Regions from separate parts of the Specibacter sp. AOP5-B1-6 genome, predicted to be linked through region 3. Evidence: riboswitches for the same ligand, from Rfam matches in the RefSeq annotation. Region 3 holds a riboswitch; each other region holds the start of a gene.
The links. Region 3 has a riboswitch for thiamine pyrophosphate ahead of ACT3TS_RS05885 (bifunctional hydroxymethylpyrimidine kinase/phosphomethylpyrimidine kinase). Riboswitches for the same ligand answer to the same signal wherever they lie in the genome.
Positions count from the first base shown of each region.

Region 1: linked by a shared signal. The riboswitch ahead of ACT3TS_RS10660 (ECF transporter S component) and the one ahead of ACT3TS_RS05885 (bifunctional hydroxymethylpyrimidine kinase/phosphomethylpyrimidine kinase) in region 3 are both predicted to bind thiamine pyrophosphate.
Region 2: linked by a shared signal. The riboswitch ahead of ACT3TS_RS18470 (ECF transporter S component) and the one ahead of ACT3TS_RS05885 (bifunctional hydroxymethylpyrimidine kinase/phosphomethylpyrimidine kinase) in region 3 are both predicted to bind thiamine pyrophosphate.

Region 1 is NZ_JBQSVT010000017.1:43,980-49,798, reverse strand. Features, by position in the region: gene ACT3TS_RS10675 (extracellular solute-binding protein) at 1-869, opposite strand, end outside; gene ACT3TS_RS10670 (energy-coupling factor transporter transmembrane component T family protein) at 1,060-1,857, opposite strand; gene ACT3TS_RS10665 (ABC transporter ATP-binding protein) at 1,854-3,428, opposite strand; gene ACT3TS_RS10660 (ECF transporter S component) at 3,431-4,075, opposite strand; TPP riboswitch at 4,122-4,239, opposite strand; gene ACT3TS_RS10655 (beta-N-acetylglucosaminidase domain-containing protein) at 4,416-5,819, opposite strand, start outside.
Region 2 is NZ_JBQSVT010000059.1:9,914-15,732, reverse strand. Features, by position in the region: gene ACT3TS_RS18480 (aminopeptidase P family protein) at 1-1,061, shown strand, start outside; gene ACT3TS_RS18475 (IclR family transcriptional regulator) at 1,131-1,940, shown strand; gene ACT3TS_RS18470 (ECF transporter S component) at 2,471-3,073, opposite strand; TPP riboswitch at 3,171-3,289, opposite strand; gene ACT3TS_RS18465 (carbonic anhydrase) at 3,561-4,205, opposite strand; gene ACT3TS_RS18460 (hypothetical protein) at 4,247-4,489, opposite strand; gene ACT3TS_RS18455 (NADP-dependent oxidoreductase) at 4,776-5,741, shown strand.
Region 3 is NZ_JBQSVT010000008.1:74,613-80,431, forward strand. Features, by position in the region: gene obgE (GTPase ObgE) at 1-818, opposite strand, end outside; gene rpmA (50S ribosomal protein L27) at 977-1,234, opposite strand; gene rplU (50S ribosomal protein L21) at 1,293-1,601, opposite strand; gene ACT3TS_RS05885 (bifunctional hydroxymethylpyrimidine kinase/phosphomethylpyrimidine kinase) at 1,996-3,630, opposite strand; TPP riboswitch at 3,621-3,719, opposite strand; gene ACT3TS_RS05890 (Rne/Rng family ribonuclease) at 3,833-5,819, opposite strand, start outside.

The sequences.
Region 1 (5,819 bases), on a different contig from region 3:
CCCTGGGCCGGGCTGGTGCCCAGGCCCTCGGCCACCAGGGTGCGGAGGAATTCAAAGCTCTCGGCAACCCTGGGGTCCTCGGCGTTGGGCTCGAGCCACTGGAAGCCGCCGGAGCGCATCCCGCGGGTTGGGTCGTTGGCATAGAACGAATCCCAGAACCAATTTCCGCCGGTGCTGCGCGTTTCCTTCAGGAAGCTCGTGTCATTGACATACAGCCACGGCACCACTCCACCGAAGAGCCGGTTGGTCCAGTAGTACGGCACAAACTGCTTGCCGCCGGTCTTTTTCATGGCGGTGAGCGAATTGTAGAAGTCATCGTGCGTCCAGTTGTCCGCCGGCCGGGCCAAACCTGCTTTTTGGAAGGCGCCCGTATTCATGTACATGTTGGCGCTGTTGAAATCCAGCGGCAGTTGGAACAGGCTGCCCTGGTACATGAACGCCTCAACCAGCGACGGGTGGACGTCGTCAAAGTAGTCCTGCACCTCCGTGCGGTCCCGCTTGACGAACGCATCCAGCGGTTCGGCCAGCTTTTCGGCAAACAGCTGAGCACCTTCCGTGGCCACCAGCACCACATCGGGCGAGGTGCCGGCAGCAACCATGGTCAGGATCTTCGCGAAGAAGTCCCCCCAGTCGGCGCCCTGGATGGCCTGGATCCGCACCTTGATGTTTGGATGGGCCGCGGAGAATGCCTGCACCAGCTTGGTCCGGCTGGCGGCGTCCTGGGCATTGCCGAGAATGGCAACATTGAGCGACTGCGATCCCCGCCCGGGGATGTCCGCTCCTGTCAGTCTGGGCCAGCTCGCCCCGACGGCACCGACGGCGCCCACACCGAGCAGTCCCATCATGGCCCGTCTTGTTACGTCACTCATGTTGCCTCCTTGCAACTACCTAACTCGTGTTAGGAAGCATGACAGACGAACCTAACACGTGTCAAGCATGAGGCGGGTCACATATTTTGCCGTCATGGAATCATGCCCGGAAACACCATGGCCCGCCCCCGCGCACCTTGCGTGCGCCGGGGCGGGCCACTGCCATACGGGAAGCAGGCCACCCGTGAAGCTAGCCAAACACCGGATTCCAGGTGCCAAGCACGACGGCGGCACTCACCGCTGCTGCCGTGACCACCAGTCCCCCGGCCACCACCCACGCGTCACGTCTCGTGAAGGTGGACTCACGCGCCCACGTGCGCGGGCCCGCACCAAACCCCTTGGCCTCCATGGTGACGGCCAGCCGCGACGCCCGCCGCACGGCCTGCACCAGCAGTGCCATGGCCTGGCCCAGCTGGGCTTTAATCCCACGGAACAGCCCAGGTTCCCCGCCCACGCCGCGGGCCCGACGGGCCATGCCCAGGGTCTGCCATTCCGCCACAAGCAGGCCGACCAGCCGCATGGCCGCCAGCGCGCCGAGTACGAAGCGGTGCGGCAGCCGCAGTCTTTGTGCCAGCGCATCGGCCAGGTCGGTGGGGTCGGTGGAGGCCAGCACAATAATGCCGGGAAGGGCGATGGCCAGGCCACGCAGGGCAATGGCCACGCCCGCCTCCAGCGAGCCGGTGGTGAACGTGACAGGTCCCAGCGCGAGCAGCAGCTCTCCCGTTTTAGGGGCCAAAAGCGCCGTTCCGTAACCGCCCACAATCGCAGCGAACAGGATCGGCCAGCCCCGCAGCAGCAGCATCCGGGCGCTCAATCCGGCCAGCGGGAGCAGCGCACATTCAAGCACCAGGGCCACGGTTGCCGACACCCAGTCGACGCTGATCAGCAGCGCGATCGTGACGGCCATGCCGGCACCCAGCTTTGCCAGCGGATTGGCTCCGGCCAGCCAGGCCCGCGAGCGCGGCGTGGCGATGATGTCGACGCTCATCGACGCACCCCCTGCACCGCTGCGCCCGGCTGCCTGCCTTTTTCGGGGGTGGCAGGTTCGGGGACGGGGTCGCCGAGGACCAGCCGGTCCCCGCCCAGCACGGCACTGAACGCGGCGTCGTGGGTCACGGAGACCACGGCCGTGCCGGCATCCAACAGCTCCGTCAGCAGTGACGCCAGTTCCGCCCAGGTGTTTGCATCCTGGCCGAACGTGGGTTCGTCCAGCACCAGCACCTGCGGACTTGCCGCAAGCACCGTCGCCACCGACAGCCGCCGCTTCTCCCCGCCGGACAGTGTAAACGGATTCGCCCCGGCCAGGTGTTCGAGCCGCAGCCGCACCAGCAGCTCATCCACTGCTTCGGTGCCCCGGCCCAGCAGCTTGGGCGCAAACATCAGCTCGTCGCGGACACTGGCGGCAATGAATTGGTGCTCCGGTTCCTGGAACACCGTGCCGATCCGGTTGATCAGTTCACGCCCCCGCCATTTCAACGGTGATGGTCCGGCCCCGCGCGACAACGCCGCCGTGGCCGCCAGTTCCCCGCCCACGGGCCGGAGCAGGCCCCCCAGGGTCAGTGCCAGCGTTGATTTCCCTGAGCCGTTGGGGCCGGTGACACTCAGGGCTTCCCCGGCCTTGACCTGCACGGAAGGAACGACGGCGGCAGGCACTGCCGGGTGCCCGCGCCTGCCCTTGGTGCGGGAGACAGCGAGAGCCGTCGCTTCAAGCAGCAGGCTGGTCCCGGCGTCGTCCATTGGCCGGTGCGGGCCGGCGTTGCTGCGCGGGCGGACGTGGGGGACGTGCCCGGGGACCCAAATTCCAGCTCCGGCCAACAGTTCACGGCTTTGCGCCAGGACCGTGTCCGGCGGCCCGTCGAAGAGCACGCCACCGGGTGCGCCCAGCCTGTCGGGGGCCAGGACCACGATCCTGTCCACGACATCGAGCCACACGGAAACCCTGTGCTCGACAACCACCAGGGTGGCGCCGGTTTCGTCGAGGCTGCGGCGCACGGCGTCGCGGACCTCCACAACCCCGGCGGGGTCCAAGTTGGCGGTGGGTTCGTCCAGCAGCAGCAGTCCGGGGCGCATGGCCAGCATGCCGGCCAGGCCCAGCCGCTGCTTTTGTCCGCCGGAGAGCGCGGAGCTGGGGTGGTCCAGGGGCAGCTCGAGTCCCACCGATTCGAGGGCAGCATGCACCCTGCCCCAGATTTCATCGCGCGGGACGGCCAGGTTTTCGGCGCCGAAGGCAACGTCGTCACCTACTCGTGAGAGCACCACCTGGGCGTCCGGATCCTGCTGCATGAGGCCCGCCCGGCCACGGGATTCCGTCACGGGACGGCCATCAATGCGCAGCTCGCCGATTTCGTTGGCGTCCTCGTCGTCGCCGAGCACGCCGGCGAGCGCGTGCAGGAGCGTGGACTTGCCCGCTCCGGAGGGGCCCAGCAGGAGCACACGCTCCCCCGGTGCGATGTCCAAGTCCAGGCCCTGCACCGCACGGTCGCTGCGGCCCGAATGCTGCCAGCCCCACCCGTTTGCGGTGATCCGGGCCGGGGCGGCCGGGTGCTGCGTTGGTGCCAAGGCTAGACCGCCCTCTCGGTGGCGGCTCCTCGCGAGGGCAGGTTCGCCAGGGCTCCCGTCCGGGCCAGGCCGCGGACGGCCAGCCAGGACACCAGGCCGGCAATGGCGGCGCCGGAGATCATGGCCAGGACAAGGTAAACGGCTTTCCATTCAATGGCCCAAGCCACGTTGTACACCAGGTTGTCGTTCAGGCCCAGGGCCAGGCCGGACAACGCGCCCGCCAGCAGCGACACCGGCAGCGTGAACTTGCGGTAGCGGAAGAGTGCGAAGCCCAGCTCCGCACCAAGTCCCTGCACGAGGCCTGAGAGCAGCACGGTGAAACCAAAGTGGGTGCCCAGCAGCCCCTCGACGCTGGCCGCGATCAGTTCGCAGTACAGTGCGGCGCCTGGTTTGCGAATCACCAGTCCGCCCAGCACGCCGGCGATCAGCCATCCTCCGCCGTACAGTGCACTGATGGGTGGGAAGGCGACGGTGAAGGCGCTGATCAGGCCGTATCCGGCGGACCACAGCCAGAAGATGACGCCCACGGCCACGCCCAGGACCGACACCACAACGATGTCGACCACCCGCCACGTGCTTTTCCGTGCCGCTGGGTTGTTTTGCTTGTTTTGTTGCGCGGCGTTTTCGCCCGCGAATGATTTGTTCATGATTCCTCCTTTGCAGGAGGGGCGGATGCGGCGGTATTTCCGCGCAGCCGAAGAGAACTCGACTCCCTTCGCCGGTACTAACCGGAGCAGGTTCGAGGGTCTGCGGCGAACCGCACTCTCAGCGCCGATACCCAAGCCGGGTGGACGCTCCCCTGTCGTGTTTGAATTGCGGCTTTAGTTTACCCCCGCCGCGTTCCCGGGGCCAATGCTCTGCGGCACAAAGCTTTGCGGGAGCCCACCCGACGAAGTGGACTCCCGCAATGCTTCATGCTCCCAATGCCGTGCATCGGCTTTCCCCGCGCCGATCACGGGGCACTGCAGCAGCTGCGCCGGGGCGTTTCTAGTGCTGGCGTGCCCTGCGGCGGCGGGCCAGGATCAATCCGCCGAGCATGAGGAGCAACGCGATCACCCCGGCTGCGCCGACGTTGAAGCCGGTATTGGCGAGATAGCCGCCGTTATTGTCGGCCCGGACCGTGGCTGCTCCGCTGGGCCTGTCACTGGCACTGCCACTGGCAATTGCTGTTGCTGTTGCTGTGGAGCCTGGCATTGCCGCGTCACCCGTTGTTGCTGCGGGCCCCGGTGCTGGCGTGTCACTGGCGCCCGCGCTTGAGGTGGCCGACGGCGCAACAGTTGCCGTTGGTGCGGGTGCTGCAGTTCCCGTGGCGGTCGGTTCCGGCGAAGCCGTTTCGCTTGGCTCCGGGGACTCGGTCTCCGTGGGAGTCGGTGCTGGTGTTGGTGTTGGTTCAATGGTTTCACCCACGTATGGTCCGTCGCCGACTGGTCCGGTGGCGCGCAGGCCCAGTTCATGCACGATGGGGCCGACAGCGACGGCCCGCGTTTCCGCCGGGGTGAACAGGATGCGGACACCGGAGATGGTTTCCTGGGTCAGGACTGCTTCCTGGAAACCCACCGACGGGTCGAGGGCTCCCAGGGTGACCCATTCGCCGTCGTTCTTCACCTGCAGGTCACCGGCGATGTGGCCAACTACAGCCACCGACTTCATCGCCTCGGGCGCATCCAGGGTGTGGGTCAGGTGAGACCCTGTAACGGCTGCCGTGGCGGCTTCAAATGCGGTGGAAACAGTGGCGTCAAAGGCATTTTCCGCACCGGTCCCGTGGGCGCCGGTCAAGTCGGTGCTCAACTTCTCCGTTGCTTCCAGAGCCTGGAATTCGCGGATTTTCACCCACTGACCACCGGGGTTCGGCGCCGTAGCAACTATGCGGATGTAGCGGGCGCTGACCGGCTTGTCGAAGCTGTGCTCGATCCGCGGCGTGCTGTCGAAGGTGCCGGCAGCGGTCCACGCCGCACCGTCTGCCGAGTACTCGACGCGTGCGTGGTAAAACATGTCGCCGGCGCTGGTGTCGGAGTCGGCCTGACGGATCAAGACCTTGCCAACCTCTTTCATCTCCCCCAAATCAATGGTGACACTTGAGCCGGTTTCGGGAGGGGCGCTGGACCACCACAGACTGCCGGCATCGCCGTCGACCATCCGTGCCGGGGCGTAGTTCTGGTATGTGGTCAGCGATGATGCTGCCGTGGCCGCGAAGGGGTTGGAGGAGGCGACGGGCGTCAGTCCCAGCCACTCGTCGTAACGTTTTTGTGCTGCGGCCGTGAAGATTTCAAAAAGGCCGTCACCCACGGAAGGGATGATGACATTGGGGGTGATGCCAATGTTGTTTGGCCCCACGTCCGGCACGGTTGGAAGCTTGGCCAGCACCATTTCTGCGTTGGCTGCAAGGGCCGC
Region 2 (5,819 bases), on a different contig from region 3:
ACTCAGACTTCCTGTTCACCTCTTTCGGCCGCTCCTATGCCATGGTGGTGACGAAGGACGACACCGTCACCGTCACCGCGAACATCGACGCCGGCATGCCGTGGCGCCGCGGTTTCGGAGACAACATCGTCTACACGGACTGGCGCCGGGACAACTACATCTTCGCCATCCAGGAATCCCTGCGCACCCGCGGGGTCAAGGTCCGCTGCATCGGCGTGGAGGACGACTCCCTGCCGTTGGAGAACCGCAACAAGATCCAGGCCGCGTTCGACGGCGCCATCTTGGTTGACGTGTCCCAGGACGCCATGCGCCAGCGCATGATCAAGTCGGCGGAGGAAATCGTAGTCATCAAGCACGGTGCCCGCATCGGCGACCTCGGCGGCGAAGCCATCCGCAACGCGATCCGTCCCGGCATCACCGAGTACGAGGTGGCCTTGATCGGCACCGAGGCGATGGTGCACGAGATCGCCCGGACGTTCCCCAACTCGGAAATCCGTGACACCTGGGTGTGGTTCCAGTCCGGCATCAACACCGACGGCGCGCACAACTGGGCCACCACGCGCAAGCTGGCCGAACACGATATTCTGTCGCTGAACTGCTTCCCGATGACCAGCGGCTACTACACGGCGCTGGAGCGCACCTTGTTCCTGGGCGAGCCCGATGCCCGCTCGCTGGAGTTGTGGAACGTCAACGTTGAGGTCCACCGCCGCGGGCTGGAACTGATCAAGCCCGGCGCCGTCTGCAAGGACATCGCCGCCGAGCTCAACGAGATCTACGTGGACCGCGGGTTGCTCGCGAACCGCACCTTCGGCTATGGACACTCCTTCGGAGTCCTGTCGCACTACTACGGCCGCGAAGCCGGACTGGAACTGCGTGAGGACATCGACACCGTGCTGGAACCGGGCATGGTCGTCTCCATGGAGCCGATGATCACCGTTCTGGACGGCCAGCCCGGCGCGGGCGGCTACCGCGAGCACGACATCCTGGTGGTCGGTGAAGACGGCGCCGAGAACATCACGAAGTTCTCGTTCGGCCCGGAACACAACATCATCGGCGCGTAAGCCCGCAGGCTGCGGCGGCCCGTGCCGCCGCAGCCGCATTTGTCCACAACACGACCGCAATAGGGAAAGATGGTGACCATGACGACTACAGCGAACACGCCCGACGGCGCCACCACAGCCCCTGACGCCCGCGGCACATCGGTGATCGTGAATGCCATCGCGGTCCTGCGCTGTTTTTCCGCCGACGAGCCGCTGTTGGGAGTCACGGAGATTGCCCTGCGCGTCGGCATGCACAAAAGCACGGTGTCTCGGATCCTGGCCACCCTGGAGCAGGAAGACCTCGTGGAGCGTGACTCAAGCTCGCGCCGCTACAAGCTGGGGCTGGGCCTGATCGCGGTGGCCGGGCCCCTGCTGGCCGAACTGGAAGAGCGGAAAGTGGCGTACCCGCTGCTGCGCCAGCTCACGGAGCGGACGGCCGAGACCAGTGCCCTGATGGTGTGGAACGGCAGCGAAGCCATGTGCGTGGAACAAATTGCCAGCCCCCAGCAGGTCAAGCACACCACACCCCTCGGTGCCCTGTACCGCGACGCCATGAGTGCCTCGGTGCAGGTTTTCCTGAGCCTGGAACCGGAAGCGCGGGTGCGTGAACTCATCCTCAACGGCGCAATCTCCTTTGCCGGAGTCGACGAAGCAGGCATTGAAGCGTATCTGCTCCGGCTCTCCGACTCTGCCGAGCGCGGCTATGCCACAAACTACGGGGAATCATCGCTGGATGAGGTGGGCGTATCCGCACCCGTGTACGACCACCGCGGCAACCTGGTGGCCGCGGTGCTGATCCCGGCCCCACGATTCCGCGTCTCACCGGAACGCCTGGCAACCCTTGGCGCGGCCTGCGCACAAACAGCCCACCTCATCACCAGCAGGCTTGGCGGGGCTTAAACCAGCCGCCGGCGCTGCATTCCCGCGACCCCCTCAGCATTTCATCGCCGCCCTGTTCCGCCGTTCCCACCATGGCCGTGCACCCTCCCCCGGCAGCCAAGCGACCCAGGCGTTGGCGCACCGTGGGGTGAAGTCCGACGCCGGCACCGTGGCAGGCACGAGCCGTCCAGTTCCCAGCCGCTGAACACCCGCTGGACAAAGCGCCGCAGCTGGGCAAGCGGTCCCTCCGCCGGGCCAAGGCCCGCCATGGCAATGCGGGCCTCGACGTCGGACTTGAAGGTATTTAGGCCGCACGAACGGTGCCGGAAAATTGGTGCCAAAGCCAGCCCACGAGGTGGCGCCTGCCGTGGGGCTGGCCAGCACCGTTGAAGGAAAGAAATCGGCGTGAATCTCGACCAACACGCCCACCACACAGCCCTGCGACGGGCACCCCGTGTCGGTGCCAGGTCCTCTCGCCCACCTTCAACTGATTGGGGCGCCTCCGACTGCCGTGCCGTGGGTGCGTGGCCCAGTATGCGGCCGCCCCGGTGTTAAAGCGCCCGTTCGATGGCGGCGTTTCGTGAGGGCAGGTTGGCAAGGGCTCCCGTTCGGCCCAGTCCGCGCACTGCCAGCCAGGGCAACACGCCGGCAATGATTGCACCGGAGATCATGGCAAGGACTATGTAGACGGCCTTCCACTCAACGGCCCAGGCAACGTTGTACACCAGGGCACCGTTCAGGCCCAGCGCCAGACCCGCCAGCAACCCGGCCAGCAGGGCCACCGGCAGATTGAATTGGCGGTAGCGGAACAACGCAAAGCCCAATTCCGCACCGAGCCCCTGGACCAGGCCCGAGAGCAGCACGGTGAAGCCAAAGTGGGTGCCCATCAACGCCTCAACACATGCTGCAACCACCTCACAATACAAGGCGGCCCCGGGCTTGCGGATCACGAGTCCACCCAGCACTCCGGCAATCAACCAGCCGCCACCGTATAGGGCTCCCCCGGGCGGGAAAGCGACAAAAAGTGCACTGATGAACCCGTATCCGGCGGACCATAACCAGAAGATGACACCCGCGGCGACACTGAGGACCGAGGCCACCACAATGTCCACCACCCGCCATGTGCGTTTGCGGGCCCCTTGGCCGTTGTGCATGCTGTGTTCGTTTTGCAGGGCGGCATTGCCGCCTGCGAATGTCTTGCTCATGTTTCCTCCTTTGCAGGAGGGGCGGATGCGTCGGTATTTCCGCGCAGCCGAAGAGAACTCGACTCCCTTCGCCGGTACTAGCCGGAGCAGGTTCGAGGGTCTGCAGCGAACCGCACTCTCAGCGTCGACACCCAATAGCGGGTGGACGCTCCCCTGTCGTGTTTGAATTGCGGCTTCAGCCTATCCCGGCGAGCTTGTCCCCGGCGCAACGCAATCTTATGTGACAAAGGTTTGGACCCCGAGTCGGGCGAAAGCACCAACTGTTGGGTACGCAGATGCTGCAGGTTCCGCTCCCGGATGCAGCGCAGGCGGCACAATAAATACCCCAGTCAATGGCGCTCCCCCGCCACCAGCCACACGGTCGTTACCTGCGGTGCCGCCATCAGATGAGCAGGCATGTCCTGGTCCACCGTGTCTGGATTAATGATGCGGCTGCTCAGGCGTCGATGGCTCCACTGCTGTGGACCAGTTCCGCCCGGCCATCGTTGAGGTGGTAGCTAAGCCCCACCACGGCTGTTTTTCCGCTGGCCACGGCGCCGGCGACGATGGGGGATTCCTCCAGCAGGCGGGCGGCCGTCTGCTTCACATGCTCGGCCACCATCGAATTCACAGTGCTTGCACTGTCGGCGCGCAGGGCAGCCAGCACGGACGGGGTGATGAGCTCAACGATACCCCGGACATGCCCGGCCGGCATGCTGCCGGTTTCCACAGAGTCCTTCGTGGCGGTGACGGCTCCGCAACTGTCGTGGCCGAGCACCACAATAAGCGGCACGTCCAGGTACTCCTCGCCGAACTCGATCGAACCAAGTGCGGTGTTGTCGATAACGTGGCCGGCGGTGCGGACCACAAAGGCGTCGCCCAGGCCCATGTCGAAGATGATCTCTGCGGCCAGGCGGGAGTCTGAGCAACCGAAAATCGTCACAAACGGATGTTGCCCGTTCATCAGGGAAGCCCGGCGGGCAGCATCCTGGTTGGGGTGGGAGGCAAGGCTCTCCACAAACCGCATATTTCCCTCCATCAGGGTGGCCCACGCCTGGGCCGGGGTGCCGGGATGGGTGTTTCCGTGTTCTTCGCCTGTCATGGTGGTACCTTTCGAAACAACTTGGGACGTCAAGGAGAAATTCAGTGTTTCATCGACGCAACGACCGGGCGCGGCGATTTCTTCTGGACCGCGTCGTCGAACGAAGTGTCCTTGATGCGGCCGGCCCTGTTTCCCCCGTTCGGGTTTACCATAAAACGGCAGGGCCGGCTGCGCTTGCGAAAGCCGGCCCACCGGGTTGAATGGGCGGTCAATGGCGCCGAAGCCATGTTCCACTTATTGACCGCGCCGTCCAGCGAATGCAGCGCCCACATCGTGTGTGGCACCCATTGCGGCTGCCCCTTCGTCCATGCACGTGGACCCACCGGATGCCATTGGCTACGGTTGAAGCATGACAACGTCGATGCCTGCAGCGTTGCACGGTCCAGTGCGCTGGGACAGGGCGCCCCGATGGGCCCGCCGTGGGGTTGTCCGTGACTTGCTGTTGGCATGGAATCGGAGGAAGGCTTCGCAGGGCGGTTGTTTCTTCAGCGGACTGGATTGCCTGCGGCAGTTTAGTCTGCGAAACATGGCTGGGGCAGTGGAAAAGGAAGTCCTGGACATGCTGGCCCCATGGTCAAGATGCCGATTGAACATGGTGGAACCGTGAAAGCCTTCGTCGTGTCAGATCCCGAAGCGGGCAGCATCCGTTCAGTCGAGGCGGATAAGCCCCTGACCGGCCCGGATGAACTGCTGGTGCGACTATGCGCGGTCGGGGTGGGGATCCACGACTCATACTTCCTTCCGCCGAACGCCGGCCCACTTTTCCCGATCGGGATCGAGGGCGCCGGGATCGTTGCCGAGGTAGGCGCCGGCGTTGCAGACTACCGGATTGGCGACCGGATTGCTTTCGTCAGCTCAATGCAGCCAAAGGGTGGAACGTGGGCCGAGTACGCGATCGTCGATTCCCGGTCGCTGATCCTTCCGATGCCCGCCGAACTCGACTTCGTCCGGGCCGCGGGCTTGCCGGTGGCGGGCAACACGACACTTCGAGCGTTCTCCGCACTCGGACATCTGCCCGACGGCGCCTCCATCTTCATAGCAGGCGGCTCCGGAGCCATCGGGACCTTGGCCCTGCAGGTCGCACGGCGACGGGGATGGCGCGTTGGCGCCTCGGCTTCGGCGCACAATCATGACTTCATCCGTTCACTCGGCGCAGAGCTCACGGTCGACTATCACGACCACGGGTGGACCGACGATATCCGGGGTTGGATGCCTGCCGGAGTCGATGCTGCCATAGCGGTACAGCCCGGCACGAGCTCAGAATGCCTGCCTGCGGTCAGGGACGGCGGTATCATCATCACCGTTTCCGGGGACCATGTGGAAACCGAGCGGGCTGTCACGGTGGCGATGGTGGACTACCAGTCAGATGTTAGCGGCGACCTCCAACAGATGATGAGTGATGTTCTCAGCGGCGCGCTTCACCTCGAGATCGAGCATGTCTATCCGTTTGATGAGGCTGCGGAAGCACTCGCACGAGTACAGACTCGTCATGTTCGTGGCAAACTTGCACTCCGCCTGACCGACCACCATGAGTGAGAACTACTTTCGATGCATCGATCGACGGCATCTGCGGGCGGCAAGCTGAACATCATTGAACAAACTTAAGGTGCCGAT
Region 3 (5,819 bases):
ATGTCAACGGAGTAGCGGTCGAGTTCACGCTCAATGACGGCCAGGTCAGTAACCGGGTCGCGGTCGGCCTCGAGTGCTGCACAGTCAAGGACATGCACAATCGCGGCGCAACGCTCCACGTGACGCAGGAAGTTATGACCCAGGCCCTTGCCTTCGCTGGCGCCCTCGATGAGGCCCGGCACGTCGGCCATGGTGAAGCGGACGTCTCCTGCCTGGACAACGCCCAGATTGGGGATCAGGGTTGTGAAGGGGTAGTCGGCAATCTTGGGCCGTGCCGCGGACATGGCAGCGATGAGACTGGATTTGCCGGCGGACGGGAAGCCCACCAACGCGATGTCGGCAATGGACTTCAGCTCAAGGACAATGTCAGCCTCTGTGCCGGCAATGCCCAACAGTGCAAAGCCCGGGGCCTTGCGCTTCAGTGAGGAAAGGGCATTGTTGCCAAGCCCGCCCTGGCCACCTGCCGCAGCAATGTACTCGGTGCCGATTCCCACGAGGTCCGCCAGTACATTGCCGTCCCGGTCCTTGATGACCGTGCCGTCGGGAACCTCCAGGATCAGCGAATTCCCGTCCTTGCCGTCGCGCCAGTCGCCCATGCCGGGCTGGCCGTTGCCGCCGCGGCGGTGGGGTGCGTGATGGAAGTCAAGCAAGGTGGTGGTCTGGTCGCTGACGCGGAAGGTGACGCTGCCGCCATCGCCGCCCTTGCCGCCGTCGGGCCCGCCCAACGGTTTGAACTTTTCACTGTGAACCGAGACGCAGCCGTGGCCGCCAGTCCCGCCGGATACCTGCAGAACAACCCGGTCAACGAAGCTGGCCAATGAAATCTCCTTGAGTAGAAACTTGCTGTTTCGCACTAATTCTAGTCCCGTGGGGGACCAAGGCCTGATGCCGGCCGGTGGGAAAAACTGACTGAAACGCTGTGTTAAAAGCCAGTGGAGCGAGCCATGCGGCCCGCTCCACTGGAAAAGCTTTGGTATTAGACCGCAGCTGCAACGATGTTCACGACGCGACGTCCGCGACGCTGACCGAACTCGACTGCGCCTGCGTCCAATGCGAACAGCGTGTCATCCTTGCCACGACCAACACCCTCACCGGGGTGGAAGTGGGTGCCGCGCTGGCGGACGATGATTTCGCCAGCCTTGACAACTTGACCGCCGAAGCGCTTTACGCCCAGGTACTGAGCGTTGGAGTCACGACCGTTGCGAGTGGAACTCGCACCTTTTTTATGTGCCATTTGAAAATGCCTGCCTTTTTACTAAAAGTATCTAAGTGGATCGAACCGCAGTCGCTAATTAAGCGATTGAGGTGATCTTGACCTTGGACAGTTCCTGACGGTGACCCTGGCGCTTCTTGTAGCCGGTCTTGTTCTTGAACTTCTGGATGACGATCTTCGGCCCGCGAAGATCCTCCAACTTCTCAGCCGTAACCTTTACACTAGCCAGGTCCTTCGCGGCTGTGGTGAGCTTGTCACCATCAACCAAGAGCAAAGCGGGCAGCTCAAGCGTGCTGCCAACTCCACCGGGGACGCGGTTCATGGTCACGTGGTCTCCTACGGAAACCTTTTCTTGACGGCCGCCTGCGCGGACAATCGCGTACACCACTGGGGAACTCACTTCTCTCGACGTTTATTACAAAGTTTTTATGCCGGCTTGGATCAGATTTGATCGCCACCAACCGCATGCGCCGCAGTTCAAGAATGAACAGACGCGGGGTGCATACTATGTGCCTCAACGCCGTGGACCTCAATGGAGTTCTGCCATGGAGTGGTTGCCCTAGGTGTTGGCGTAAGCACCGAAGATCAAGAATACGCTAATTCTGCCTCCGGGAGCAAATGAGACTGGTTCCGGGTCCCCTGCACCCTGCCGCCAAAACATTGTTTCGACGGTGACGCTGCGTGGTTCCTGAAACCGTACTCATCAACACTAGCGCGACTGTCGCCAATTATTGCCATTTTTGGCCAGTGCCGCGGCGTTTCCTTGCGAACAGCGCGTGGTGTTAATCACCTGCACCGATGTTCGCGCCTGACAACGCGCCTGCCAGTTGGCTGTGCGGGGCTGCAAAGAAGTCCACCTCGTACTGCGCCGAATGGGCAAAGGCCGCCCGCATGCGTCCACGTTCCAGGGCCGATCCCCGCCGAGCCGCTGCATCCATGATGCTGACGGCAGTTGCCGTTGCCTGCGCAAAGTCATCGTCGGCGTACGTCGCCAGCCAGGCACCATAGGGGTGCTCCCCCGCAAACGCGAGGTAGTCGGCGTGCAGCACGCGCCCCACCTCCGCGTACAGCCAATAACACGGCAGCACGGCGGCAACGACTTCGCCGTAGCTTCCGGAGAAGGCCACGGCCTGCAGGTGGTCCACATAATGTTTGGTGACCGGCCCCTGCTCCAGCCCCGCAGGGTGGTCGCGGAGCCAGTCGCGGTGCAGCACCATTTCCACCTCGAGGCAGTTTTGGGCGCCGCCGGCCCAGAATTTCTGCTCGGCCTCGGTGGGCGCCAAGGCACTTGCCCGGGCCAGGACCTTGGAATAGCTGCCCAGGTACAACGCATCCTGGGCGAGGTAGTAGGCGAAATGGTGGCCCTGCAGGGTGCCTGACGCCAGTTCCTTGATGAAGTCAAGGGCAAAGATGGCCCGGCGCTGCGGCTCACATGCCTCCCAGAGTTCGTTGCTGAAGCCCCCTGGCCGTAGCGCCGCGTGCTCCCACAGTGCGTGCAAATGGTTGATCGGTCCCGCACCGGCGCCCACCTGCAGCGCCGCGGAGGTCTCGAGTGCACGCCCCAGCCACTCTTTCGCCAGGGACACACTTGCCTGCCAGTCGCCGGTTTGCACCTGCAGCGTGGCCACCGCAGCCGACAATGAGCATCCCGTGCCGTGGGTGTTGGCCGTGTCGATGCGGGCTGCCTGGAACTCCTGGACCGTGCCATCCGGTGCGACAAGCGCATCGGGACACTGGTCCCCCGGCAGATGACCACCCTTCACGAGGACCAGGACGTGGTGTGCTGCGGCCAGCTCCCTGCCCTGCCGCACGGCTTCCTGCCAACCGGCAGCCTCCGGCAGGTCGAGCAGCACGGCCAGCTCAGGAATGTTGGGGGTCACCAAGTGCGCGTTTTTGATGATTGCCAGCAAGGCCCGGCGTGCTGCCGGGAGCACGAGCACGTCCCCGCTGGTGGCCACCATGACAGGATCAAGCACGACGACGGGCGGGCGGGTCCGCGCCAACCAGCCGGCGACCGCGTCCATCACCTCTTCTGTGCCCAGCATGCCAATCTTTACCGCGTCTATTGTGATGTCTGCGGCAACGGCGTCCAGCTGGGCGATGAGGAAATCTGCCGGTGGGACGTGGACACCCTGCACTCCGCGGGTGTTTTGGGCGGTCAGGGCCGTGATCGCGGCCATGGCATAACCGCCGTGGGCTGAAATGGACTTGATGTCGGCCTGGACGCCGGCTCCCCCGGAGGGGTCTGACCCCGCAATGCTCAGTATTCTGGGGTGCAGTACCCCGGGGTTCCCGACCTTGGGATGCCGTGCTGGTGCGGGCGTGCCCGCAACATTTTCCGTGTCGAAATTTTCCGTGTCGACATTTTCCGTGGGAACAGCTTCGCGGCTTGAAGATTTTAATGTGCTGGTGCTCATGGGGACATCCCTTCGCCGGTGCTAACCGGGCAGGTTCAACGGGTATTGTCTCAGCCCGCCCTGATGGCGCAGCACCCCGTGTCGATCTCCACCCTAGCCCGAGCCCCGCCGGTTAAAGAAAAAACCCGCAGTTGGTGTCGAAGACCGCGTTCAAACACGGTCTTCGACAACAACTGCGGGCTGTCCCATGGCTTGTCAGGAACTAGAGTTCCGAAGCCGGCACTCCCACACCCAAAATGATCGGGCCACTGCTAGGTTTCACGGCTGGTGCGGCTGCTGGAATGTCAGCTGCAGCACTCACGTGCGGCGCCGAACCCTGACCGGCAGATGTTGCAACCGAGGTCTCCACGGTCATGTCCGCACCCCCCTGCGCACTGCGTGCACTGCGGTTGCGGCGTCCCCGGCGTGAGGACCGTGACCGGTTGTCACCCCCTGCCTCGGCGGAGGTGTCGTGCGGCTGGTCCTGGCCGGGCGCTGCCAGCGGGTCCAGCGCCTGCGCCAGTCCGGCCAGCGCTGCCGCCTGGTCGGCATTGTGTTCTTCCGCGCTGCCGCCGCTTTCGCTGCGGTGTCCACGAGGGAGCTCGATGGCTTCCCCGCCAAAGGTGAGCGTGGCGCCGTCGGCCGTTTCAGTCGTTTCGGCAGGCGCCGCAGCACCCTCTGCAACGGCGGCACTGTGCGGCTGTCCGCCGTCGTGCTCATGGTGCGAGGCTGCAGCGGCCGCGGCAATGTTCGCCAGGGCGGCGCGGGCTTCGTGGGCCTTTTGCGCCTTTTGTGCCTCGCTTGCCTCGTCCGGCACCTGGACGGGGGCGGCGTCGTGCTGCTCCGTTTCCTGCTGCTGGCCGCGGTTGCGGTTGCGCTTGCGTTCGCTGCGGGTTGAGCGGTTGGCGGTGCGTTCGCTCTCGCGGTGTTCGGGCTTGGCACCGTGGATCTGTGCAGCTTCCACGGCGGGGCTGTGCGTGCGGCGGTGCTCGACGGGAATCTCGTGGGTGACCATGCCGCGGCCGGCGCACGTGGGGCACTGCTCGCCAAATACCTCGAGGAGCCCGGTGCCCATGCGCTTGCGCGTCATCTGCACGAGGCCCAGCGAGGTGACTTCGGCGACCTGGTGCTTGGTGCGGTCCCGGCCCAGGCATTCAACCAGGCGCCGGAGCACCAGGTCGCGGTTGGATTCCAGGACCATGTCGATGAAGTCGATGACAATGATGCCGCCGATGTCACGCAGGCGGAGCTGGCGGACGACTTCTTCGGCCGCTTCCAGGTTGTTCTTGGTGACCGTTTCTTCCAGGTTGCCGCCGGAACCGGTGAACTTGCCGGTGTTGACGTCAACCACCGTCATGGCCTCGGTGCGGTCGATGACGAGCGAGCCGCCGGAGGGCAGGAAGACCTTGCGTTCCAGGGCCTTGTTGATCTGCTCGTCGATGCGATGTGCGGCGAAGATGTCCTCGGGCTTGGTCCACTTTTCCAGGCGGTCAAGGAGGTCCGGGGCCACGTACGTCACGTAGGCCTCGATGGTGTCCCAGGCGTCCTCGCCGGAGACGATGAGCTTGGTGAAGTCTTCATTGAACACGTCACGGACCACCTTGATGGTCAGGTCGGGTTCGCCGTAGAGCATTTCCCGGGCGAGCGTCTTGTGCGACGAGGCCCGCTCGTTGATGCCGGCCCACTGGGCGCGCAGCCGGTTGATGTCGTTGGTGAGCTCTTCCTCGCTGGCACCCTCGGCGGCCGTGCGGACAATGACGCCGGCGTTTTCGGGCAGGTGGTCCTTGAGGACGCGCTTGAGGCGGTTGCGTTCGACGTCGGGCAGCTTGCGTGAGATGCCTGTCATGGAACCACCGGGCACAAACACCAGGTAGCGGCCGGGCAGCGAAATCTGGCTGGTCAGGCGGGCACCCTTGTGGCCCACGGGATCCTTGGAAACCTGGACCAGCACCGGGTCGCCCGATTTCAGGGCGTTTTCGATGCGGCGCGGCTGGCCGTTGAGGTTTGCGGCATCCCAATCAACCTCACCTGCGTACAGGACGGCGTTGCGGCCGCGGCCAATGTCGACGAAGGCGGCTTCCATGCTGGGCAGCACGTTCTGGACCTTGCCCACGTACACGTTGCCGATGAGGGAGTCCTGCTGGGTCTTGGAGACAAAGTGTTCGGCCAGGATGCCGTCTTCCAGGACGCCGATCTGGATCCGGTCTTCG